DNA from 3 places in the Pseudomonas sp. S3_A03 genome. Region 3 is predicted to be linked to each of the others. Evidence: predicted binding sites of a transcription regulator. Region 3 holds the regulator's gene; each other region holds the start of a gene.
What was found. Region 3 encodes FliA, which starts transcription of late flagellar genes. Its sites were predicted from a motif close to CTAAAGTTTNNNNNNNNNNNGCCGNTAA; they were not measured.
Positions count from the first base shown of each region.

Region 1 (3,257 bases), 3.0 Mb from region 3:
GATATCGGCCAGGGCCGTTTCTTCACTTACCGCCATGCGCAGTGGGTGATCGAGCTTGATGCCGGTGAATTCCAGGGCTGCGGCTTCGATGTTCGCGCCTTCGAACGGCTCGACGCGGAAGAAGTGGGTGTGTTCTGGGTACACAAAGCCCTGTTCATCCATGCCGATAGTGGTGGCGGCAATTTCCAGCAGGGCGTCGGTGGCGCAATTGAACCCACCGGTTTCTACGTCAATAACGACCGGCAGGTAGCCGCGAAAACGTTCGGCCATCGGGTGGCGCGAGCCGCCGCCGCCGCCGTGTTCCTGGTCGTCGTCGTAATGGTCTTCACTCACTTGGTTTCCTCCAGCAGGCGCCAGCGCAGTGTTTCACCGGCGCGCAGCGGGATAACGGTCAGCTCGCCAAAGGGCAGGCTGGCAGGGGCGGTCCAGTCTTCACGGACCAGGGTAATGCGGTCGGTATTCGCCGGCAGGCCATAGAACTTCGGGCCGTTGAGGCTGGCGAAACCTTCGAGTTTGTCCAGTGCATTGCGTTGTTCGAACGCTTCGGCGTACAGCTCGATGGCGGCGTACGCGGTGTAGCAACCGGCACAGCCGCACGCGGCTTCCTTGGCGTGTTGAGCGTGGGGCGCGGAGTCGGTGCCGAGGAAGAACTTCGGATTGCCGCTGGTCGCGGCATCCAGCAAGGCCACTTGGTGGGTGTTGCGCTTGAGGATCGGCAGGCAATAGAAATGCGGCCGAATCCCGCCCACCAGCATGTGGTTGCGGTTGTAGAGCAGGTGGTGCGCGGTGATGGTCGCGCCGACGTTGGCCGAAGCCTCGGTGACGAATTGCACGGCATCGGCGGTGGTGATGTGCTCGAACACCACCTTCAAGGTCGGGAACAGCTCGACCACACGGCGCATATGCTCGTCGATGAAGACCTTCTCGCGGTCGAACACGTCCACGTCGCCACGGGTAACTTCACCGTGGATCAGCAGCGGCATGCCCACTTCAGCCATGGCTTCGATGGCCGGCAGGATTTTATCGATGCTGGTTACGCCGGAGTCGGAGTTGGTGGTCGCGCCGGCCGGGTACAGCTTGGCGGCGTGCACAAAACCGCTGGCCTTGGCCTGGCGAATTTCTTCGGGCTGGGTGCGATCGGTCAGGTAGAGCACCATCAACGGCTCAAAGCGGCTGCCGGCCGGTCGTGCAGCGAGGATTCGCTGGCGATAGGCGTCGGCTTCAGCGGCATTGCGTACCGGTGGTACCAGGTTAGGCATGATGATGGCGCGGCCAAACGTACGCGCAACATCGGCCACGGTTTGAGGTAACGCAGCACCATCGCGAAGATGAATATGCCAGTCGTCGGGACGCAGCAGGGTCAGGCGGTCGGACATTGGGGATTCCAGGCGGGTCAATCTGGTGGGAATGCTACCGGAAAAGACTCTTGCAGGCACTCGCTATCAAGTTTTGCAGGATGCATCCGATAGCCTTTCGTATGCCTTATCGATGTATGACGCTTTGAAGTGTTGTAGAAACCAGTGGAGCCTCCCGTGCGCCAGCATTATCTAGCCCTGCTCAGTGTGTTCGCCAGCCTGCCTGCGATGGCCCTCACGTTCCAGACACGTCTGGAGAACATTGAGTGGAAGGTGGAAGGCGACAAGTTCGAGTGCCGACTGACCCAGCCGATCACCGACTTCGGTTCGGGTGAGTTCGTACGCCGGGCCGGTGAGCAAGCGACTTTCCGTCTGAAAGCCTATGGCGGCTCGCTGGGCGCCGGGTCGGCCACCCTACTGGCCGCTGCTGCTCCCTGGCAGCCGGGGCGTGGCGACATCAACCTCGGTGCCGTGCGCGCCGGCAGTGGCGATGTGCTTTTTAACAGCTCCCAGGCTCAGGCTGGTCGCCTGTTCAATGGCTTGCTCGAAGGGCGCTCGCCGACTGTTCGGCATTATGCGCGTGAGGGCGGCTACTCGGAAATTCGCCTGTTGCCGGTCAAGTTCAACAAGGCCTACAGCGATTATCAGCTGTGCACCGCCAAGCTGTTGCCGATGAATTACGATCAGGTCAAGCAGACCGAAGTCGGCTTCCCCGGCGGCGGTATCGAATTGGATGCAGCGGCCAAACAGAAATTGTCGGTGATTCTCGAATTCATGAAGGCGGATCCAACCGTCAACCATATCGAGTTGAACGGTCATTCGGACAACAGTGGCAACCGCCTGAGCAATCGCGATGTGTCGCGTCGTCGCGCATTGGCGGTGATGGATTACTTCAAGGCCAACGGCATTCAGGAATCCCAGGTCACCCTGCGTTTCCATGGCGAAAGCTACCCCTTGGTGCCCAACACCAATGCCGCCAACCGGGCCCGCAACCGCCGTGTGAATATTCAGCTTGAGCGGGTAGCGGCTCCGGAGAAACCGGCTCCCCAGGCCAGTGGCCCGAGCAATCCTGCGCACACTTCATAACGGCAGTCATAAGTGTGCTCGTAGCGTGCGACCATCGGTCGCCCGCTCGACATAATCTGTCGCTTTATCTTCATTTGCTGTCGCGCCCCTGTAAATCCACGGTTTTGGTCGGTAGAATCGACGCCTTTCCGTACAACCCCGTGGAGTGATGGCATGGCCGACGTAAACAAGGTCGTTCTCGCGTATTCCGGCGGCCTGGACACTTCGGTGATCCTCAAGTGGCTGCAGGATACTTATAACTGTGAAGTGGTGACCTTCACCGCTGACCTGGGTCAGGGCGAAGAGGTCGAGCCAGCACGTGCCAAGGCGCAAGCCATGGGCGTGAAAGAGATCTACATTGACGACCTGCGCGAAGAGTTCGTCCGCGATTTCGTTTTCCCGATGTTTCGCGCCAACACCGTCTACGAAGGCGAGTACCTGCTGGGTACCTCCATCGCACGTCCGCTGATCGCCAAGCGCCTGATCGAAATCGCCAATGAAACCGGTGCTGACGCTATTTCCCATGGCGCTACCGGTAAGGGTAACGACCAGGTGCGTTTCGAACTGGGCGCCTATGCTCTCAAACCAGGCGTGAAAGTAATTGCACCTTGGCGTGAATGGGACCTGCTGTCCCGTGAAAAATTGATGGATTACGCTGAAAAGCATGCGATCCCGATCGAGCGCCACGGCAAGAAGAAGTCCCCGTACTCGATGGACGCCAACCTGCTGCACATCTCCTATGAAGGCGGCGTGCTGGAAGACACCTGGACCGAGCACGAAGAAGACATGTGGAAATGGACCGTCTCTCCGGAGAACGCTCCAGACAAACCGCAGTAC
Region 1 is NZ_CP162753.1:5,284,246-5,287,502, forward strand. Features, by position in the region: gene rnt (ribonuclease T) at 1-333, opposite strand, end outside; gene pyrC (dihydroorotase) at 330-1,376, opposite strand; gene AB4O25_RS24185 (flagellar protein MotY) at 1,533-2,441, shown strand; gene AB4O25_RS24190 (argininosuccinate synthase) at 2,595-3,257, shown strand, end outside.
Region 1: AB4O25_RS24185 (flagellar protein MotY) is a predicted target of FliA. The motif match lies at 1,442-1,469, and genes of this name have one in related genera.

Region 2 (3,257 bases), 330 kb from region 3:
CGTCGTTGAGCGCCACCACGTCCACGCCGACGGTTTGCAGGCAACGGGTCACCTGCTTACGCGCCACCGAGGAGTCGTCCACTGTGAGCACCCGCAGCGAGACCGCCTTGTGCGCCGTCTCCGCGTCAACCACACCGACCGAAATCGATTCCGAGGTCGGCGCCACTTCGGCGAGGATCTTCTCTACGTCGATGATTTCCACCAACTGGTTATCGACCCGCGTCACCGCCGTGAGGTAGTGATCGCGGCCGGTGCCCTTGGGTGGCGGATGGATCTCTTCCCAGTTCATGTTGACGATGCGCTCCACCGAGCGCACCAGGAAACCCTGGGTCTTGGTGTTGTATTCGGTAATGATCACGAATGGGCTTTCGCGGTCCTGCAAGCCTGCCGAACCTGTGGCCAGGGCTAGGTCGAGAATCGGAATGGTCGCACCACGAATATTGGCCACGCCACACACCACCGGGCTGGATTTGGGCATGATCGTCAGCTTGGGGCACTGCAGCACTTCCCGTACCTTGAACACATTGATGCCATAGAGTTGCTTGCCATCGAGGCGAAAAAGCAACAACTCCAGGCGATTCTGCCCTACCAGCTGTGTGCGCTGGTTTACTGAATCCATTACACCTGCCATGCCTTTACTCCTACGCTAAAACCTTGGGCTGTACCTACACGGCAGCGCGCACCCAACACTAAACGGCACGAGCCTTGCTATTTATTGGCCATGGACATTAAAACGACAGTTTCCCGACGCCTTCGACTCCCACGTTACCGCAGATTGCTCTGCGCCTCGGTGGCGTTGCTTGCTTTGAGCCTGAACACCACGGCCCGCGCAGAGAACGTCACCTTGCCTGATCTCCTTATCGGCGTCACTCAGGGCTTTCTTGAGTTCACTGTAGAAGATTATCTGGCAACCACACAGACACCGGGGCGTTATGAAATCCAAGTCAACCAATTGGACCCCCGCCTGCGCATGCCGATGTGCGACAAGGAATTGACAGCGACCCTTGAAAGCCCGGCCCAGCCCATCGGCCGCGTGACGGTACGGGTGCGCTGCGACGGAGCCTCGCCTTGGACGGTGTTTGTGCCGGCGCAGGTAAAGTTGTTTCGCGATGTTGTGGTAGTGGCCCGACCACTGAAACGCACCGGCATCATCGGTTTTGAGGACGTTGTATTACGCGAACGCGACATCAGCCTGATCAGCCAGGGCTACCTGACGTCCCTGGATCAGGCCGTCGGCCAACGATTGACCCGACCAGTGGTCACCGATCAGGTGATCACGCTGGTCCACCTGGAACAGGCCGAAGTGATTCGCAAGGGCGACCAAGTGGTAATTTCCGCCAGCAGCGGTACGCTGAATGTAAAAATGCCCGGTGAAGCGTTGTCCAACGGCGGCATGAGTGAACAAATTCGAGTCAAGAATCTCAATTCCAATCGCGTGATCAAAGCGCGGGTCACAGCCCCCGGACAGGTAGAGGTCGCTTTATAGATTACTGGTACAGGACGCTGGGTTTTCCTACACTGTGCACGCGGTTTACCGTGCGGAGATTTATTGTCATTCGCGCCTAAAGTTTGTCCGGGTATGGCCGAAAACATGGCAAGCGTCCAAATACCCAGAGGTTTTTTTATCATGGTCATCGATTTCAGCCGTTTGAATAACACCCCGTCGACGTCAGGCGCTACGCGTACCAGCGCTGCCAAAGAAAGCGTCGAAGCCAAGGCCCAGCCGCTGACAGAACAGGCCAGCGTCAGCCAAAGCGGGGAATCCGTACACCTGAGCAATGAGGCTCAACAGTTGCAGAAGGTCACTGACTCGCTGCGCGATCAACCAGTGGTCAATAAAGCCCGCGTGGCCGAGTTGAAACAGGCAATCGCCGATGGCAGCTATAAAGTCGACAGCAACCGTGTAGCCAGCAAGCTGCTTAATTTCGAAGCCGAGCGCTAGGCAAAGGCCTGCGCAGGGCTTTTGGACGCTTAAACCCCAAGGCCAGCCATGCATCACGACGAAAATTTGCTGCAACTGATCATTGATGATCTAGCGCCGACGCAACAATTGCTCGAGCTGCTCAAAGAAGAATCCCTGGCCCTCTATGGCCGGGATATGCCGCTGCTGGAAGAAATTCTGGCGCGCAAGCAATCGCTGATTGTGCTGCTGGAGCAACACGGCAAAAAACGCAGCCAGATCCTCAGTAGTCTCGGCCTGCCGGCAGACCATGACGGCCTGGCGCAGTTGGCCAGCCACTCCTCGGTTGGCGACCAATTGCTGTCCCAGAGCAAAGAACTCAATCAGTTGCTCGCCCAGTGCCAGGAAGCCAACCGGCTCAACGGTCAGTCGATCCAGCTTCAGCAAGCCACGACCGCCAACCAGTTACGCATACTTCACGGCGGAGAGCCGCCGGCGCTGTATAACGCCCAGGGTTCCACCTCGCGTCTGGTCAAACCAAGCACCCGCAGCCAAGCCTGACATCGGTTTACCGTGCGCCCTATCCAAGGCGCGCCACATGCTGGCAAAATGCCGGTTCTTGCGTGTAGTCGTATTTTGTCTGGAGATGGAAGAACCGTGTTCAACGCCCTTAATGCGGAAGATGCCCCGCAGCCACCCAAGGTGCTCACCACGCCTCTGGAAATCGCCGGCACCTTGCGGATGCTGCAAGACAGCCATGACCCGCTGATCATCACCTTCCACGAACGCAGCCAGCGCTTCCAAAGCTATCTGGTGGACGTCAACCGTGACAGCAACACGCTGGCACTGGACGAAATGATTCCACGCGACGGCGAACGCTACCTTGAGAGCGGCGAGCCCTTCCGCATCGAAGGCTTCCACGATGGCGTTCGCGTTGCCTGGGAAAGCAAGGGCACCCTGGCTATCAGCGCGAAAGACGGCCACCGCATTTACACCGGCAGCCTGCCGGACGAGGTGGTCTACCATCAGCGTCGAAATGCGTTCCGTGCCGCGTTGAAGCTGGCGCAATTGGTCAACATCGAACTGGGTGGCGAAAAACTCAAGGCGCCGGTCAACGGTAAATTGCTGGATATTTCCGCCACCGGCTGCAAGCTGCGTTTTGAAGGCAATATCTCCGAGCGCCTGCAATTGGGCCAGGTCTACGACCGATTTATTGCCGCCCTGCCCTTTGGCAGCATGACCACCTCGGTCGAATTGCGTTACCTGCACTTCGAAGAAAAGATCAATACCACCTTTGCCGGCGTACGCTTCCACAACATGAGTGGGCTGGTACAGCGCCAGGTCGAGCGCTTTGTGT
Region 2 is NZ_CP162753.1:2,638,193-2,641,449, forward strand. Features, by position in the region: gene AB4O25_RS11915 (chemotaxis protein CheV) at 1-631, opposite strand, end outside; gene flgA (flagellar basal body P-ring formation chaperone FlgA) at 722-1,486, shown strand; gene flgM (flagellar biosynthesis anti-sigma factor FlgM) at 1,628-1,942, shown strand; gene AB4O25_RS11930 (flagella synthesis protein FlgN) at 1,991-2,461, shown strand; gene AB4O25_RS11935 (flagellar brake protein) at 2,558-3,257, shown strand, end outside.
Region 2: flgM (flagellar biosynthesis anti-sigma factor FlgM) is a predicted target of FliA. The motif match lies at 1,563-1,590, and genes of this name have one in related genera.

Region 3 (3,257 bases):
CTTCGCGGTCATGTTCAATGCCGGCAAAACGGTCAACCTGGCCTGCCATAAGCACCAATTTGAGCAAGTTGCTTTCCACTTCGGTGACCAACTGGGTCACACGCTTGATCACCTGACCGGTGAGGTCCTGGTAATCCTGGGCCAGCAAAATATCGTTGAGGTTGCTGGAAACCGTGCGGTTTTCCTGCTCGCTGCGCGACAAGAAGCCTTCAACCCGACGTGCCAGCTCACGAAACTCCTCAGCCCCGACTTCCCGGCGCATGAAGCGGCCCCAATCGGCGCTCAGGGCCTGGGCTTCAGTGGCCATGCCGTTGACCAGGGGCGTGGCGTTCTCCACCAGGTCCATGGTGCGGTTGGCCGCCGCCTCAGTCAGCCTGACCACATAGGACAGGCGTTCGGTGGCATCGGTGATCTGTGAGATTTCTTCGGCCTGGGGCATGTGCGGGTCAATCTGGAAATTGACAATCGCACTGTGCAGCTCGCGTGTGAGCTTGCCCACTTCCTGATACAGGCCGCGGTCACGGGTCTGGTTGAGCTCATGGATCAACTGCACCGCGTCGCCGAACTGGCCTTTTTCAAGGCTGTCGACCAACTGGTGAGCATGTTTTTTCAGGGTCGACTCAAAGTCTCCCTGTGACGTTTCGTTATGCTCCATAGCTCCCCCGCGATGGCATCAGCCGTGGATGCGTTCGAAGATTTTTTCGATCTTCTCTTTCAAGGCCAGTGCAGTGAATGGCTTGACCACGTAACCGTTAACACCCGCCTGGGCAGCTTCGATGATCTGCTCACGCTTGGCTTCGGCGGTGACCATCAGCACGGGAAGGCTGCGCAGCTTTTCGTCGGCCCGCACATGACGCAGCAAGTCGATACCGGTCATGCCCGGCATGTTCCAGTCGGTTACCAGAAAGTCGATGCTCCCGCTGTTGAGGATCGGAATCGCCGTAAGGCCATCATCCGCCTCGACCGTGTTTGTGAACCCAAGGTCACGCAACAGGTTTTTTATGATCCGCCGCATCGTTGAGAAGTCATCAACGATGAGGATTTTCATGTTCTTGTCCAATTCGACCTCCAAGCAGTCTTAAACGCGCCCAGCACCTGGACGCGTCATTTCAATCAACAGGCATTACACAAAAAGGACTGCCGGGGGCACCACGGGCCGAACCCGCGAAGATCCATCACCTTCGCGGTATCGCTTTGCAGTGTCCCCACACTGCCTGTCAGCGCGCTCGCCACTCTCCCAAACGCCCCCGCAAGCGAGCGGCGCACTGGCTGTGTAACTGGCTGACTCGCGATTCGCTGACCCCCAGGACCTCACCGATTTCCTTGAGGTTCAGCTCTTCGTCGTAGTACAGCGCCAATACCAGTCGCTCACGCTCAGGCAAATTGGCAATCGCGTCCGCCAACGCACCCTGAAAGCGTTCATCTTCCAGGTCTCGCGCCGGCTCCATATGAGTACTCGCGCCGTCCTCGTGCAGCCCTTCATGTTCACCGTCCTGCAACAGGTCGTCGAAACTGAACAGGCGGCTGCCCAAGGTGTCGTTCAAAATCCCGTAATAATCGTCGAGACTCAATTGGAGTTCGGCCGCAACTTCGTGATCTTTAGCGTCGCGACCGGTTTTTGCTTCAATTGCGCGAATTGCGTCACTGACCATGCGCGTATTGCGGTGTACCGAACGAGGCGCCCAATCACCCTTGCGCACTTCATCGAGCATGGCGCCCCGGATACGGATACCCGCATACGTCTCGAAACTCGCGCCTTTGGTGGCATCGTATTTGGTTGACACTTCGAGCAGGCCAATCATGCCGGCCTGGATCAGGTCTTCGACCTGGACGCTGGCGGGCAGGCGTGCCAGCAGGTGATAGGCGATGCGCTTGACCAGCGGCGCATAACGCTCGATCAACTCGCCCTGACCGTCACGGGCGGACTTCTTGTAGGCGTTATAGCCGTTCGCTGTCATAGCACGGGTCCTGCGCTCGTCTGATGTACCAATCGCTCGACGAAAAACTCCAGATGCCCCCGTGGGTTGGCGGGCAACGGCCAAGTATCGACCTTTTGGGCAATAGCCTTGAACGCCAATGCGCATTTGGAACGAGGGAACGCTTCGTAGACCGCACGCTGCTTTTGCACAGCCTTGCGCACACACTCGTCGTAGGGAACTGCACCGACGTATTGTAAGGCGACATCGAGGAAGCGATCCGTGACCTTGGTCAACTTGGCGAACAGGTTGCGCCCTTCCTGCGGGCTCTGGGCCATGTTGGCCAGTACGCGGAAGCGGTTCATGCCGTAGTCACGGTTAAGTAATTTGATCAGGGCGTAGGCGTCGGTGATCGAGGTGGGTTCATCGCAGACCACCAGCAACACTTCCTGCGCCGCGCGCACGAAGCTGACCACGGATTCGCCGATCCCGGCGGCGGTGTCGATCACCAGCACGTCGAGGTTGTCGCCGATATCGCTGAATGCCTGGATAAGGCCGGCATGCTGCGCCGGGCTCAGGTGCACCATGCTCTGGGTGCCGGAGGCGGCCGGCACGATGCGGATCCCGCCAGGGCCTTGAAGCAGCACATCGCGCAGCTCACAGCGCCCCTCGATCACATCGGCAAGCGTGTGTTTGGGCGTCAACCCCAGCAGAACGTCGACGTTCGCCAGTCCCAGGTCAGCATCCAGCAGCATGACGCGACGGCCAAGTTCTGCCAGGGCCAGGGACAAATTCACTGACACGTTAGTTTTTCCGACGCCACCTTTGCCGCCGGTCACCGCGATCACCTGTACGGGATGCATGCTGCCCATTTTATTTCTTTACCTTGTCTTGCTTAGACGCAGGCTACATGGCTTGGCCGCGTGAATCGCTTGCAGACCATCGATGTAGATACTTTTCACGGTGTTCATCTGACTCAACCGACCCGTTTTGCCGGGTTGTGATAGAGATCGGCGAACATGTCGGCCATCGCTTCCTCGCTAGGCTCGTCTTGCATTTGTACGCTGACGGCGCGGCTGACCAACTGATGACGGCGCGGCAGATGCAGATCATCCGGGATCCGCGGCCCATCGGTCAGGTAAGCCACCGGCAGTTCGTGGCTGATAGCCAGGCTCAGCACTTCACCCAGGCTGGCGGTTTCATCCAGTTTAGTCAGGATGCAACCGGCCAGCCCGCAGCGTTTGTAGCTGTGATACGCAGCGGTAAGAACCTGTTTCTGGCTGGTGGTTGCAAGCACCAGGTAATTTTTTGACTTGATGCCACGCCCGGCCAGGCTTTCGA
Region 3 is NZ_CP162753.1:2,308,102-2,311,358, forward strand. Features, by position in the region: gene AB4O25_RS10370 (protein phosphatase CheZ) at 1-655, opposite strand, end outside; gene AB4O25_RS10375 (chemotaxis response regulator CheY) at 674-1,048, opposite strand; gene fliA (RNA polymerase sigma factor FliA) at 1,218-1,958, opposite strand; gene fleN (flagellar synthesis regulator FleN) at 1,955-2,788, opposite strand; gene flhF (flagellar biosynthesis protein FlhF) at 2,893-3,257, opposite strand, start outside.